Regions from separate parts of the Mesorhizobium sp. M1066 genome, predicted to be linked through region 2. Evidence: predicted binding sites of a transcription regulator. Region 2 holds the regulator's gene; each other region holds the start of a gene.

Region 1 (5,116 bases), on a different contig from region 2:
CGCAACGCCGTGTCATGGATGGCGGCGACCTGATCATCCGAGAAGATCGGCTGCGGCAGGAACGGATTCTTCAGCGAATGGTAATTGGGCCGGCGGCTGCTTTCGCTGCCTGCCTCGCCCGTGCGTCCACGCCGGCGCTCGCGCCTGCTGTCCCGTGCCGCGTCATCGACCATGGTGTATTCTCCTCATTGCCGCATCGCCTTGCCCTCGGGATCGTAGGGCGAGGCCGCGATGACGCGTGCCGGCCGCTCGACGCCTACAATGTGCACCGAAAGCGCCGTCCCCTCCCCGGCAAAATCGTCGTCCACCAACGCCAGTGCGACGCTCTTGCCGATCGTGTAACCAAATCCGCCCGAGGTGACGAAACCGACGCGCCGACTGTCATGCCAGACTGGCTCGAAACCGCTGGCATCGGCATCAATAGCGTCGATCTCCAGCGTCACGATCCGCTGCGAGGCACCGGCGTCGCGCTCCTTCAACGCCGCTTCGCGACCGATGAAGTCGCTCTTGCCGAAAGCGATGAACCGGTCGAGACCGGTGTGGCCCGGCGTGTAGCCTTGCGTGAATTCGCGCGACCAGATGCCAAAGCTCTTCTCCAGCCGCAGCGCATTGAGCGCGTAATAGCCGATTTCGGCCAAGCCGAGATCCTCGCCGGCGGCCAGCAGCGTTTCGCGCAGAGTGGCATGCATGGTCACAGGGCAACTGATTTCGAAGCCGAGTTCGCCCGCGATCGACAGCCTTGCCACACGTGCCTGCACCATGCCGACGTCGAATGCTCCACAAGCCATAAATGGCAGTGCCGCGCCGGAAACATCCTGATGCGTTGTGCGCTCCAGGATCTTGCGCGCATTCGGCCCGGTCAGCAGAAAGCCGCTCATCGTGTCGGAGAGGTCGGCGACGGCGACGCCTTCAGCCGCATGGCTCTCGAACCAGCGCATGTGGAATTCCCGGAGATAGTAGGAGCCCATCAGCCAATAGCTGCCGCCGCCCCAGTTGAAGACGGTGAGGTCGCCCTTCAGCCGTCCGTCATGACCGAGCATCGGCGCCAGGCCGGCCCGCCCCGGCTTCGGCAGCCTGCAGGCGAGCAGCCGGTCGAGCCAGGCTTCCGCACCTGGCCCCGCCACCGCATAGCGCGAATAGGCCGAGATATCGACGAGACCGGCGGCGCGCCGCACCTGCAGCGCCTCGTCGCCGACGATGTCGAAGGCGTTGGAGCGCCGCAGCGTCGTGTTCTCGGCAAATCCCATCGGCGCGAAATAGGCCGGGATTTCCAGCCCCCACGACGCCGTCCATTCGCATCCCGCGGCCGTCATGCCGTCATAGGCGCCGGGGCGTTTCAGCGGCCGGCCGGCGGGCAGCCGCTCATTGGGAAAGGTCATGACGAAGCGGCGCGAATAGAACTGGCGTGTCGTCTGCTTGAGATATTCCCGGTTGGCGGCGAAGGCGCCGTAGCGGGCGATGTCCATGCCAAAAATGTCGGCCTGCGGTTCGCCGTAAATCATCCATTCGGCCAGCGACTTGCCGACGCCGCCGCCCTGGCTGAAACCGGCCATGACGCCGCAGGCGACCCAGTAATTCTTCAGCCCGCGCACCGGCCCGACAATCGGATTGCCGTCCGGGGTGAAGGTGAAGGCACCGTTGACCCATTTGCGGATGCCGGCCGTCGCCAGGCAAGGAAAGCGCTCATGCGCCTTGGCGAGTTCGGGGCTGATGCGGTCGATGTCTTCCGGGATCAGATCGATGCCGTAGTCCCATGGCGCACCATCCATGTTCCAGTGCTTTGGATTCTGCTCGTAGACGCCAAGCAGCACACCCTTGCGCTCTTGCCGCAGGTAGGAGAAGCCGTCGAGATCGACGGCGATGCCGATTTCCCTGTCCAGCGCCGCGATCTCGGGAATGTCCTCGGTGATGAAATAATGGTGCTCCATCGGCGTCACCGGCAGGTCGACGCCGGCCATGCGGCCGAGCTGCTTTGCCCACAGCCCGCCGGCATTGACGACATGCTCGGCGATGATGGTGCCCTGCTCCGTGACGACATCCCAGCGACCGTCGGCGCGCGGCTTCAACTCGACCACCCGGTTGCGCAGGATGATGTCGGCGCCGCGCTTCTTCGCAGCACCCGCATAGGCATGCGTCGTGCCGTACGGGTCGAGATGGCCTTCGTTGGAATCATGCAGCCCGCCAAGCACACCGGTGACGTCGACGATCGGGCAGATCGTCTTGATCTCATCGGGCGTTACCAACCTAGCGGTCTCGATGCCGACCGACTGGAACACCGCCCAGGCCGATTTCAGCCACTCCCACCGCGCGGGATCGCTGGCGATGTTGACGCCGCCGGTCATATGCAGGCCGATATCCCAGCCGGATTCGGCCTCGATCTCGCGGTAGAGACTGATGGTGTAGTCCTGCAGCGCCGCCACGTTGGGGTCGGCGTTAAGCGCATGGAAGCCTGCCGCCGCGTGCCAGGTCGAACCGGCCGTCAGTTCGGCGCGCTCGATCAGCGCCACATCCCTCCAGCCGAACCGCGTCAGGTGATAGAGCACCGAGGCTCCAACCACGCCACCTCCGATGACGACTGCGCGGTAGTGCGACTTCAAGGCTTCCCCTCCACGGTTAGTCCGAAGGCTGGAGCATATATACACTGGACATAAGTGTCTAGTGCCGCGCGCGCGCATCGTTTTTCGTCGACCGCCGGCATGTACTGCGTGCTGTCACGCAAGCATCATGTTCGCGCCGTAGACCGCGTTTCGGGGAGGCGCGGCATCATCGATGTCGCACCTCTTTCAGTTTTCGTCCCGCGTCCGCTCCGGCACATCCGCCACAAAGAGGATCCATGAAACACCTGTATCGAACCGCGTCGCTCGGCGTCGCGCTGGCCTTGTTCACCGCCTTGACGCCGGCCCTCGCCGACAGCACCACGGCCGTCGCCGGCCCGGTCAATAAGGGGCTGGTCGGCGTCGGCCGCATCCCGGCCGCTCAGCGCGACAAGTTCGGCGAGACGTTTGGATCGGGCTCCGGCATGTCGATCGACACATCAGGCTGGACGCATGAGGCCGCCGGCTACAAAGGTTCGCTCTGGCTGCTGCCAGATCGCGGCTACAATGTCGTCGGCACCACCGACTACCGGCCGCGCCTCAACACCATCGGCATTGAGTTTACCCCGGTGGCACCGGGTGCGGCACCTGCTGCCGGCCAGCGGCAGACCGGCGTCAAGGCAACGCTCGCCGACACCATGCTTCTCACCGACGACAAGGGGGCTGATGCCACAGGCCTCGATCCGCTCAACGGCGTGCGCGCGGCAAGCGGCGACATGCCGATCCTGCCGCAAGCCGACAATGGCAAGCTGGCGCTCGACAACGAGGCGATCGTGCGGCTGCCCGATGGTTCGATGTTCATCTCCGACGAATACGGCCCGAACATCTATCGGTTTTCCGCCGACGGGCATCTGCTGTCGGCAACCCAGCCACCGGCCGCCCTCGTGCCGATGCGCCACGGCACGCCGAACTTCGCCTCGGACAATCCGGGACCCGGTGCCGCCGAGCCCGATCCGAAGGACCCCGAAACCGGCCGCCAGAACAACCAAGGCCTCGAAGGCATGGCAATGACGCCAGACGGCAAGTTCCTGATCGCCGTGCTGCAGTCGGCGCCCCGGCAGGACGGCGGCGATTCGCCCGCCACGCGCCAGAACACCCGCGCCCTGGTCTACGACGCATCCGACCTCGGCCATCTCAAGCTGGCGCATGAGTATGTCGTGCCGCTGCCGGTGTTCAAGGATGCCAAGGGCAAGACCAAGGTCGCCGCGCAGAGCGAGATCGTGGCACTGTCGGATCAGACCTTCCTGATGCTGGCGCGCGACAGCGGCAACGGCCAGGGGCTGAAGGGCGGCACCTCGCTTGTGCGCCAGATCTTCGTCGTCGACGTCTCGGCCGCGACCGACATCGCCGGCGGCGCCTTCGACGCCGCTGACAAGCCGGTCGCCCCCAAGGGCGTCGTCGACCCATCGGTGACACCGGCCAAGCTGACGCCATTTATCGACATCAACGACAGTGCCGAGCTCGGCCGCTTCGGCCTGCACAATGGCGCGCCCAACGACCAGGATAACCTGTCCGAGAAGTGGGAGGCGATGTCAGTGGTCAGCGTTCTGGATCCGAAGCTGCCCGACGACTACTTCCTGTTCGTCGCCAACGACAACGACTTCCTCGCCCAGGACGGTTTTCAGGTCGGCGCGCCCTACAAGGCCGAAGACGGCGCCAATGTCGACACCATGTTCCTGGTCTATCAGGTCACGCTGCCGGGTCTGGCCAAGAAGTAACGACCACTGCACGGACGGGCGCGCTTGGCGCGTCCGCTGGGGCAGCGGCTGGTATGAACGGGGGGCAGCGGCTTTCAGCCGTGCGGCGCGTTCGCAAGGGTGCATCTCGGTCCCGCCTGCGATATCATCGTGGACTGGATCCCAAATCACCATCTGCCGAGCTGCCCGCCATGGACGAAAAAATGCCCGCGCGCCGGCGCACCGGCGACCTGACCAGCGGCCCGATCCCGCGCACGCTTCTGCTGTTCGCCTTGCCGGTGCTCGGCTCCAACGTGCTGCAGTCGCTCAACGGATCGATCAACGCCGTCTGGGTCGGCCGTTTCCTCGGCGAATCGGCGCTGACCGCCACCTCCAACGCCAACCTCGTCCTGTTCCTGATCCTCGGCACTGTGTTTGGCATCGGCATGGCGGCCACCATTCTGGTGGCCCAGTCGGTCGGTGCCCGCGACCTGCCCGAGGCGCGCCGCATCGTCGGCACCAGCGCGACGTTCTTCTTCCTCGTCTCGGTTATCTTCGCGGTATGCGGCTGGATCTGGGTCGACGCCATTCTCAACACGCTCGGCACACCGGTCGATGCCTTGCCGCTGGCCCGGTCCTATCTGCGCATCATCTTCGTCGCCGTGCCGATGATGAACCTTCTGTCCTTCGTCATGACCGTGCTGCGCGGTGCCGGCGATTCACGCACGCCCTTCTTCTTCATGGCGCTGGCCGTCGTCCTCGACATCGTGCTCAACCCATTGCTCATCCGCGGCATCGGGCCGTTTCCCGAGCTCGGTATCGCAGGCTCCGCCACGTCGACGCTGA
Region 2 (5,116 bases):
GGGCCGCTCCCGCGGCGTACTTAGCCTCCAGCGAGACGGCGAATGTCCTCGCGCCCAGTCTGTTGTCGACAATGGCTGCAACGCGCTGCGTGTAAACGGAGCGGACCGCATCGAGGAGACCGAGAAAGGCGAGTGCGAGAACCGCGATAGCAGAGAGGTAAAGAAGCGTCTCGACGCTGGAGGAAGGCAGGACGCGGTCATAGACCTGCAAGAGATAAAGGGGGATCACCAATAGCAGGATGTTGATGAGGAACGAAAAAACACCGACATCGGCGATGGCGCGCATCAAGACTGCCCGCAGATCAGACCATGCAATCATTCCCGCGCTCCTAACGGCTCATGGCCCCAACATCAGGGCGTCGCTTAGACCGAATGGTCGCCGGCGATGTCCAAGGGGTGGTGCTGCAGGTCGTCCAGCGTATAGGCGCGGATGTAGTCGATCTTCATCTCCGCTGGCGTAGCCAGATGGTCAGGAGGCTGGCCGGCAATGCCGCCCACCGCGAGATTGGCCAGCATATACATAGGATCGTGCATGTCGGCCGGCGTCGCTGCTTGAGCGACCTTTACACCATCATAGGTCCAGACAAGCTCATCCTTCGTCCAGAGCAGGCCATAGGTGTGGAAACCGTCGGTATCCGCAACGTTCACCGTTGACGAAACCTTCGTGTGCGCTCCCGTCTCATTGGAATGCGCCGTCATGTAGAGCGTGTTCGGGTCCTGGCCACGCGTTTCGACAACGTCCAGCTCCGGCGGCCACGATCCGTCCTCCGGAAGCAGCCAGAACGCCGGCCAGGCTCCGGCTGTTTCAGGGAGATCCGCCCGCATTTCGAAATAGCCGTAGGTTTGCGAGAAGGTGTCGTGGGTCGTCAGGATCCCCGAGGTGTATTCGTAGTTGTTGATCAGAGGCTTGATGTCCTCCGGCGCCTGCGCGGCGGTGATGGTGAGGACGCCGTTCTCAACGCTGAACGGATGGACCGAACTCGTTGGGCCATAATTGGCGTCGATATACCACTGCAACTCACCATTGCTGCTCAACGTGCTGCCGTTCGGCGCTCCCCACCAGAAATTGGAATTCCAGGTGCCGTCCTGCCCGTCCCGAAGGCTCAGCGTGTTGAAATCGTCGGAGAAGGACAGCGTCATTGCGGACTTGTCGATCGGAAGTTCGAACTGGGTGGGCTGCAGCTTGTCGATGGTCGTATTCTTGAACACCAGGATCTCGTCGGATCCGAGGTTCAGCATCACGTTCGATTCCACCTGGACCATCTGTGAACGGACGGCATCGAACGAAGTGAAGTCGTAGCCGTCAAGCCGGACCGCATCGGTCGCACCGAAGTCGAAGATAAGATCGCTTCCATTACCTTTGGAGATGGCGAAAGTATCGGCGCCATCGCCGCCGATCAGGACATCATTTCCCTTGCCGCCATCCAGCGTCTGGTGACCCGACCCGCCCTTGATGATGTTGTCCACCGCATTTCCGAACGCAAATCGGTTGGTGCCGGTAACGACGAGGTTCTCGAAATTGTCGGGGAGCTTGTAGCTCATCCATGTGTCGATCGTGTCGATCCCTGCCCCAGGATCCTCGACCACCTTATTGTTGGTGGAATAGAGATGATAGTAGTCGTCGCCGGCGCCACCGTAGATCGTGACATTGACGCCGGTGTCTCCCCAGAAGGAGTCGTTGCCGGAGGTGCCATGCAGTTCCGGTCCAGACCCGGTGGCCGAGAACCAATGAGTGGAAGCGCTGGTGTAGGCAAGAGGGATGCCCTTGGCGTTTAAGACCGTGCTCATCAGAAATCCTTCCTCATGGCGTCCGACCTGGTCAAAGGTCCGGCGACAGCTTTCAAAGCAACGTTGCAAAGAACGAGATCGTTCCACGGAATCGTCATTAGATCCGAGATCGCATTGAACAATCGAAAGACGAGCAATGAATAGATAGGAAAGGATTCGCAGCTTGAGGTAATTTATTAAAATTGTATATTTATGCAGAATACGCGTCATTCGACGAACGTATATCTAAATTAACTCAAATTCATTCTGGTCGGAGTCTGCGGGAAAGATGACGACGTATCAAGTAATTCGCCGTGCTTCCTGGCCAGCCGGGGCCCAATAGAGAGTTTGGGAGATCGGGAAACGCGAGAAGCTGCCTGTCGCTTTGGCCCAAATGCAGTCATTCGAAACCTGATGAGGATGACCGCTCCTGGCGTCACGTGCTCGCTCCCCATCGATGAGACGAGTGCAACATTCCACCGGCTGTTGGCGACCGCGTGCTAATCGAGTTTTCCCGATCTATCGGGACGGAACAGCCACCTAGTCTTCCCTGATCGCGTAGCCCGCCCCGCGGATCGTGCGGATGACATCAGGCATGCGGCCGTTGTTGACCGCCTTGCGCAACCGCCCGACATGTACGTCGACCGTGCGCTCATCGATGTAGATCGTTTCGCCCCAGACATTGTCGAGCAGCTGGCTGCGCGAGAACACGCGGCCTGGATGGCGCATCATGAATTCGAGCAGGCGGAATTCCGTCGGCCCAAGCCGGATCTCGCTCTTCTTGCGATAGACACGGTGCGACTCGCGATCGAGCACGATGTCGCCGACCTTGAGCACGCTGGACAGCACTTCCGGCTTGGCCCGGCGCAGCAGCGCCTTGACCCTGGCCATGAACTCCGGCGTCGAGAAAGGCTTGACCAGATAGTCGTCGGCACCGGTCGACAGGCCGCGCACGCGGTCGCTTTCCTCGCCTCGCGCGGTCAGCATGATGATCGGCAGCCGCTCGGTCTCGGGACGCATTCGCAGGCGCCGGCATAGTTCGATACCGGAAACCGCGGGCACCATCCAGTCGAGCACCAGAAGGTCGGGAACGTTCTCCTGCAGTCGGATCTCGGCCTCGTCGCCGCGCGTCACCACCTCGACCTGGTAGCCTTCGGATTCGAGGTTGTAGCGGAGCAGCACGCCTAGCGGCTCCTCATCCTCCACCACCATGATGCGTGGTGCGATCATCGGCTGGTCACCCCTGTTATGCCGCTGGCGCGGACATTGCCGTCTCGTCCTGCTTCGGACGATTGGCTGGCAACTGCGTGCCGGTCAAAACATAATAGGCATTCTCGGCGATGTTGGTCACGTGATCGCCGATCCGCTCGAGGTTCTTGGCGCAGAACAACAAGTGCGTGCACGCCGTGATGTTGCGGGGATCTTCCATCATGTAGGTCAGCAGCTCGCGGAACACCGAGGTGTATTTGACGTCGATGCGTTCGTCATTGTTTCTGAGCGTGGCAAGCGCTGCCGCGTCAGCGGCGGCATACTCGTCGACGACCCCCTGCACCTGGATCAGCACCAGCTGCGCCATCGCGTCGATCGAATGCGAAAGGTCGTGTGGCGTAACGCTCAGCCCGACAGTGCCGACGCGCTTGGCGATGTTCTTGGCCAGGTCACCGATGCGCTCGAGGTCGCCGGCCATGCGGATCGAACCGACCACCGCACGCAGATCGTTGGCCATTGGCTGGCGCTTGGCGATCAGCGTGATGGCGCGATCGTCCAGCTCGCGCTGGCGTGCATCCATGATGGCATCGTCGGAAACCACGCGCTGCGCCAGCGCATTGTCCGAATTGAGCAAAGCCTTGGTCGAGCCACTGACCATCGAACGGGCGAGATCGCCCATGTCGCGGATCAGTTGGCTGATCTGCTCCAGATCCTCATCGAAAGATGCGACGGTATGTTCACCCATGATCTTCGTCCCTCGTATGCCTGAGCTCAGCCGAACCGGCCGGTGATGTAGTCCTGGGTGCGTTTGTCGTCGGGGGTGGTGAACATCTTGTCGGTGGCGCCCTCCTCGACCAAATAGCCTAGATGGAACATCGCGGTGCGCTGCGACACGCGTGCTGCCTGCTGCATCGAATGGGTGACGATGACGATCGTATAGTTCTGACGCAGTTCGTCGATCAGTTCCTCGACGCGAGCAGTGGCGATCGGGTCGAGCGCCGAACACGGTTCGTCCATCAGGATCACCTCGGGTGACACGGCGATGGCGCGTGCAATGCACAGACGCTGCTGCTGGCCACCGGAAAGACCCGTGCCAGGTTCCTGCAAACGGTCCTTCACCTCGTTCCAGATCGCCGCCTTTTTCAAGCTCGACTCGACGATCTGATCCATGTCGGCCTTGCGCTTGGCCAATCCGTGGATGCGCGGCCCATAGGCGACGTTCTCGTAGATCGACTTGGGGAACGGATTGGGTTTCTGAAACACCATGCCGACGCGCGCCCTGAGTTCGACGACATCGATGTTCTTGTCGTAAATGTCTTCTTCGTCGAGCGTGATCTTGCCGGTTACCCGTGCTGAATCGATGGTGTCGTTCATGCGGTTGAGGCAGCGCAGGAAGGTGGACTTGCCGCAGCCGGAGGGGCCGATCAGCGCCGTCACCTGATTCAGGCGGACGTCGAGATTGACGTCGAACAGCGCCTGCTTCTCGCCATAGAACACGCCGACCTTGTCGCCGCGCATTTTGATCACTTCGTTCGACTTCATCTTGTCGCCCACTGCGTTTTCAAGGGACTGTTCGGTCATGATGTTCATACCAAAATGCCTTTTTTCTACCAGCGCCGCTCGAACCGACGCCGAAGCACGATCGCGGTGATGTTCATGGCCATGAGGAAGACGAGCAGGATGATGATGGCGCCCGACATGCGCTCGACGAAGGCGCGTTCGGCCTCGTTCGCCCACATATAGATCTGCACTGGCAGCGCGGTGGCCGGATCGAAAGGCGTCGTCGGTGGATCGGCGACGAAGGCGACCATGCCGATCAAGAGCAGCGGTGCGGTTTCGCCGAGCGCACGCGCAAGACCGATGATGGTGCCGGTGAGAATGCCGGGTGCGGCAAGCGGCAGGATGTGCTGGAACACCATCTGCATCTTGGAGGCGCCAAGACCGAGGGCTGCCGAGCGGATCGACGGCGGCACCGCGGCAAGTGCGGCGCGCGTCGCGATGATGATCGTCGGCAACGTCATCAGCGTCAGCACCAGGCCGCCGACGAAAGCGGCGGAGCGCGGCATGCCCAGGAAATTGATGAACACCGCGAGGCCGAGCAAGCCGAAGACGATTGACGGCACCGCGGCCAGATTGTTGA
Region 3 (5,116 bases), on a different contig from region 2:
CTTTGCCGTCGTTGCTGCTTAAGAGTGGATGAAGGGGCGCAAAGCGGCGTCTGGACGAATGCGCACTTTCGCCTCGCTTCGCAGACGCCGATGGCGTAAGGAGCGGCCATGGAAAACAACCGATTTGAAACACCTGTGACTGTGAAGTCAGTCGCGGCGGGAAGCACTCAGCTCTTGCGCACGGCGCGTGAGGCTTCCGACTACCTCCTCAACAGCTGGCCCGGCAAGCGCAGCCCCAAGCATCGCGCGGCCCTGCAGGCCTGCCATGACGCACTGGCCGGCGACAAGCCGGCGATGAACGCCAGGCGCGCCTTCATCGCGGCAGCACGCGAAGTGGACGTGTTCGTCAGCGACAAGGCGCCGGCCTGACACAAGGCGACATCCGGGGCGGCAATCCGAATTGAGGCGCGGCCCGCATCTGCGGGCCGTTTGCCGTCACTTTGCCGTTTCGGTTTCGGCTTCAGCTTCAGTCTCGTCTTCGGGCTTCGAACGTTCCCTCGCTGCAACCTTGGCTGCCAGCTTCTCGGCCTTCTTGGCCGCCTTCTGGCGGTCGCGTTCCTTGCGTTCCTGATCGTAATTTGGTGGTCGCGCCATATCGGCTCCTTTTCACTGCCTCGCGGCTCTGGTCCTGCCTAGGAGCATTAGCCGTCAAACACAACAGCTGAAGCGATAGTGCGTCGATGAGGGCCAGGCTTGCAAGATGCGCGTCGCAATCAAGCGGCCAGGCCCATCATTGCGGTGGCCAATACCTATCACCATCGATTTGCTGATCAGATGCCGCTTCGGTCAATCACCAGATCGGCGGCACCAAAACGGTCCTTTGCCGTCAGCTGCTGGTGCCAGTAGGGATAGAGCAAGGGCGGCCGGCTGACCGCGTCGAGGCGACTGCGTTCCTCGGCGGCGAGCACCAGGCTTGCCGCCGCGATGTTGTCCCGGAACTGCGTTTCGGTCCTGCCGCCGATCACCAGGGAACTGATGGACGGCCGGCCAAGCAGCCAGGCCAGTGCCACCTGCGCTGCCGACACGCCGCGCTGCGCGCCGATCTCGACAAGCACATCGACGATCCGCCACAGCCGGTCCTCGTCGCGGATCGGTGGTTCCGACCAGCCGGCGAGTTGACGGGCGGTGGGGCTGTCGCGGCGGTATTTGCCGGACAGCAATCCGCCGGCAAGCGGGCTCCAGACCAGAACACCCAGCCCCTGGTCGACCGAAATCGGCAGCAGTTCGTACTCCGCCTCGCGCGCTTCCAGCGTGTAATGGATCTGCTGCGTGACGAAGCGCGGCTGATGATGGCTGTCGCTGATGCCGAGCGCCTTCATCACCTGCCAGCCGGAATAGTTGGAGCAGCCGACATAGCGGATCTTGCCCTGGGCAACCAGCATGTCGAGCGCGGCGATGGTTTCCTCCAGCGGTGTCACGCCATCCCATTCGTGCAGGAAGTAGATGTCGATGACGTCGGTCCTGAGCCGTTTCAGGCTCTTCTCGCATTCGCGGATCAGGTGATGGCGCGACAGGCCTTCATCGTTCGGACCTTTGCCGATCCGCATCCGTGCCTTGGAGGCGATCAGCACGTCGCCCTTGCGCTTGCCGCCGAGCGCTTCGCCGATGATTTCTTCCGACATGCCGTTCGAATAGACATTGGCGGTGTCGATGACATTGATGCCTGCGTCGATGCAGAGGTCGATCATCCGGCGCGCCTCGTCGAGGTCGGTCTTGCCGACAGCCGAAAACGCGCCGGCGCCACCGAACGTCATGGTGCCCATGGTCAGCGTCGATACTTTCAGGCCGGAACGGCCGAGAGTGCGGTATTCCATGTCGGTCCTCGCGATTGCATTGAGAAGGGGTTGGGAAGGGCGCCCGAATGTGGCTGCTATTTGTAGGACAATTTGCGCGGTATGTCTCCATGCCAGGGCGGCGGATCGATCATGCCTCGCGGGTTTTTGCAGTGGTGGCGATCAGGTCAGGCTGCAATAAAACCGTCATTGCGGGCCTATATTGAAGTCGGCTCAGGCGTTGCCGTTCCGGGCTGTAAGCCGGGAGTTTGGGGCGCCGATCGAGAGAGCTTGCAAGTGGAGCAGCCGATAATGACCGAGCTAAAACAGAATTCTGCGGCCAGGGATTGGCTTGAAGCCGAACTCGCCGACACGCTCGACGAAGACTATGAACTCGAAATGTCGGAGCCGGCGCTGTCGATGGAGATCGCCAAGATCTACAAGAATTCGCATCCGCCTTCGATCGATCGCATGCAATATTTTCGCGACCTGATCAGCCTGCAGTCCGAATTGATCAAGCTGCAGTCCTGGGTCGCCTACCACAAGAAGAAGCTGGTGGTGATCTTCGAGGGACGCGACTCGGCCGGCAAGGGCGGTGTCATCAAGCGCATCACCCAGCGGCTCAACCCCCGCATCTGCCGTGTTGTGGCACTGCCGGCGCCGACCGAGCGCGAAAAGTCGCAATGGTATTTCCAGCGCTATGTCCCGCATCTGCCGGCCGGCGGCGAGATCGTGCTGTTCGACCGCTCATGGTACAACCGCTCGGGCGTCGAGCGGGTGATGGGTTTTGCCCAGCCCGATCAGGTCGAAGAATTCTTTCACGACGTGCCGGAGTTCGAGCGCATGCTGGTCCGCTCGGGCATTACCGTGGTCAAATACTGGTTCTCGATCACCGACGAGGAACAGCAGATGCGCTTCCTGATGCGCATCCATGATCCGATGAAGCAGTGGAAACTGTCGCCGATGGACCTGCAGTCGCGCGTGCGCTGGGAGCAATACACCAAGGCCAAGGAAGAGACCTTCGCCCGCACCAACATCCCGGAAGCGCCCTGGTTCATCGTCGAGGGCAACGACAAGAAGCGCGCGCGGCTGAACTGCATCGACCATCTGCTCAAGCAATTGCCCTACGAGGAGGTGCCGCACGAGGAGATCACGCTGCCGGAGCGCGTCTTCAACCCCGAATACGAACGCCAAGTGCTGCCGCGCGAGCTTTACGTGCCGGAGAAGTATTGATGGATCGCTCCCTTCTCCCCGTCTCTATACGGGGAGAAGGTGCCGGCAGGCGGATGAGGGGCGGCGCCGACTTCGGCCGTTGAGTCTGAAAAATTCGCAATGCTGGCAGAGCGCTATTCTGCTGTTATATTGCCCTCGATGGCGTTTTCGGCGCCATACTATTCGGCTGGCTGGCGCCGCCCCTCATTGCCCTGCCGGGCATTTCTCCCCGTATAGTGACGGGGAGAAAGAGCTGTAACTACGCCCGCTTGATGATGACGTGCGTGGCGAGCGGCGTCGCCACCTGCTCGTTGCAGACATAACCGAGCTTGAGCATGTCGAGGCCGGTAAAAAGGTTCTCGCCCGTGCCCAGCAGCACCGGCGCGATCGCCAGATGCATCTCGTCGATCAGCTTCTCCTGCAGATATTGCCGGATGGTGTCGACGCCGCCGCCGACCCGCACATCCTTGCCGTCAGCCGCCGCTTTTGCCTGTTCAAGCGCCGAATGGATGCCGTCGGTGATGAAGTAAAAGGTTGTGCCGCCCTCCATGACGATCGGTTCGCGCTTGTGGTGGGTCAGCACGAAAACCGGCACGTGGTACGGCGGGTTGTCGCCCCACCAGCCCTTCCAGCTGTCGTCAGGCCATTCGCCGCGGATCGGTCCGAACATGTTTCGGCCGAGGATCCAGGCGCCGACATTTGCGAAGCTGCGCGCCGCGAACGCCTCGTTGACGTCGGTGGTGCCGCCACCTTGTCCGAGAACCATCTCACGGAAGGTGCGGGTGTCGACAAACCACTTGTGCAAGGATTCCCCACCGACGCCGAGAGGATTTTGCAGATCCTGATCGGGACCGGCGCCATAGCCGTCGAGCGACAGGGTGAAAGCGTTGACGCGAAGTTTGGACATGCGAGCCTCCTCGATAACCAGTTGTATTTTGCAAGCAGTTGTTTGTATCAAACTGATTGTGAATTGCAAGCGGTATTTCAAGCTCGAACGAAGCCCAGGCTAGGGGTCAAGCGACCCCCGCTATGGATTCCCCGGCCGGAGCCGGAAATTGGTAGGGATGTAGAAGCGGATTCGCCGACATTGGTTGCCGCGACCGGTCATCGTCGGAAAGAGAAATTACCCCTTGAGCAGCTCCGCCACTTCGGGCGCGAAATAGGTCAAAATGCCGTCGCAGCCGGCGCGCTTGAAGGCGAGCAGCGATTCCAGCATTGCCTTCTCGCCGTCGATCCAGCCATTGGCGCCTGCCGCCTTGATCATCGAATATTCGCCCGACACCTGGTAGGCGAAGGTCGGCATCTGGAACTCGTCTTTCAGCCGCCGGATGATGTCGAGATAGGGCAGGCCGGGCTTGACCATCAGCATGTCGGCGCCCTCGGCAATGTCCTGTTCGGCCTCTCTCACCGCTTCGTCGGAATTGGCATGGTCGATGTAATAGGTCTTCTTGTCGCCCTTGAGCAGACCGGCGGTGCCCACCGCCTCGCGATAGGGACCGTAGAAGGCCGAGGCGAATTTGGTCGCATAGGACATGATCGCGACGTCCTGAAAACCATTGGCGTCAAGCGCGTCCCGGATGGCGCCGATGCGGCCGTCCATCATGTCGGACGGCGCGATGATGTCGGCACCGGCGGCCGCCTGGATGACAGCAGCGGCGGTCACCTGTTCCACTGTCTCGTCGTTGACGATGATGCCGTCGCGCAGGATGCCGTCATGGCCGTGGCTGGTGAACGGGTCGAGCGCTGCGTCGGTGATGATGCCGATCTGCGGCACCGCATCCTTGATCGCACGGGTGGCGCGGTTGATGACATTGTTGGGATCGAGGATGTGCGAGCCGGTCTGGTCGCGCAGCGAGATGTCCACATTGGGGAAGGTGGCGAGTGCCGGAATGCCGAGTTTTGCCGCGCGCTCGGCCTCCTTGACGGCGAGATCGATCGACAGGCGGAAGACGCCGGGCATGGCGGCGATCGGCTCGCGGACACCCTTGCCCTCGACGACGAAGATCGGCCAGATCAGGTCGTCGACCGTGAGCCGGTTCTCCTGCACTAGACGGCGCGACCAGTCGGCCTTGCGCATGCGGCGCAGACGGCGGCTGCCGGTGATCTCGTCGACGCCGCGCGCGCCGGCGGGC

The links. Region 2 encodes PhoB, which activates phosphate uptake and scavenging genes when phosphate is short. Its sites were predicted from a motif close to TGTCATNNANCTGTCAT; they were not measured.
Region 1: NKH52_RS22730 (esterase-like activity of phytase family protein) is a predicted target of PhoB. The motif match lies at 2,710-2,726, and genes of this name have one in related genera.
Region 3: ppk2 (polyphosphate kinase 2) is a predicted target of PhoB. The motif match lies at 1,967-1,983, and genes of this name have one in related genera.

Annotation. Positions count from the first base shown of each region.
Region 1 covers NZ_JAMYMR010000020.1:101,161-106,276, reverse strand. The annotation lists gene NKH52_RS22740 (trimethylamine methyltransferase family protein) at 1-173, opposite strand, end outside; gene NKH52_RS22735 (GcvT family protein) at 186-2,597, opposite strand; gene NKH52_RS22730 (esterase-like activity of phytase family protein) at 2,834-4,312, shown strand; gene NKH52_RS22725 (MATE family efflux transporter) at 4,483-5,116, shown strand, end outside.
Region 2 covers NZ_JAMYMR010000002.1:522,511-527,626, forward strand. The annotation lists gene NKH52_RS05540 (type I secretion system permease/ATPase) at 1-286, opposite strand, end outside; gene eglC (endo-1,3-1,4-beta-glycanase EglC) at 364-1,788, opposite strand; gene phoB (phosphate regulon transcriptional regulator PhoB) at 2,308-2,997, opposite strand; gene phoU (phosphate signaling complex protein PhoU) at 3,014-3,721, opposite strand; gene pstB (phosphate ABC transporter ATP-binding protein PstB) at 3,748-4,566, opposite strand; gene pstA (phosphate ABC transporter permease PstA) at 4,584-5,116, opposite strand, start outside.
Region 3 covers NZ_JAMYMR010000004.1:29,329-34,444, forward strand. The annotation lists gene NKH52_RS07885 (GntR family transcriptional regulator) at 1-22, shown strand, start outside; gene NKH52_RS07890 (DUF982 domain-containing protein) at 136-369, shown strand; gene NKH52_RS07895 (hypothetical protein) at 436-594, opposite strand; gene NKH52_RS07900 (aldo/keto reductase) at 771-1,814, opposite strand; gene ppk2 (polyphosphate kinase 2) at 2,085-3,005, shown strand; gene NKH52_RS07910 (dihydrofolate reductase family protein) at 3,244-3,891, opposite strand; gene hemB (porphobilinogen synthase) at 4,108-5,116, opposite strand, start outside.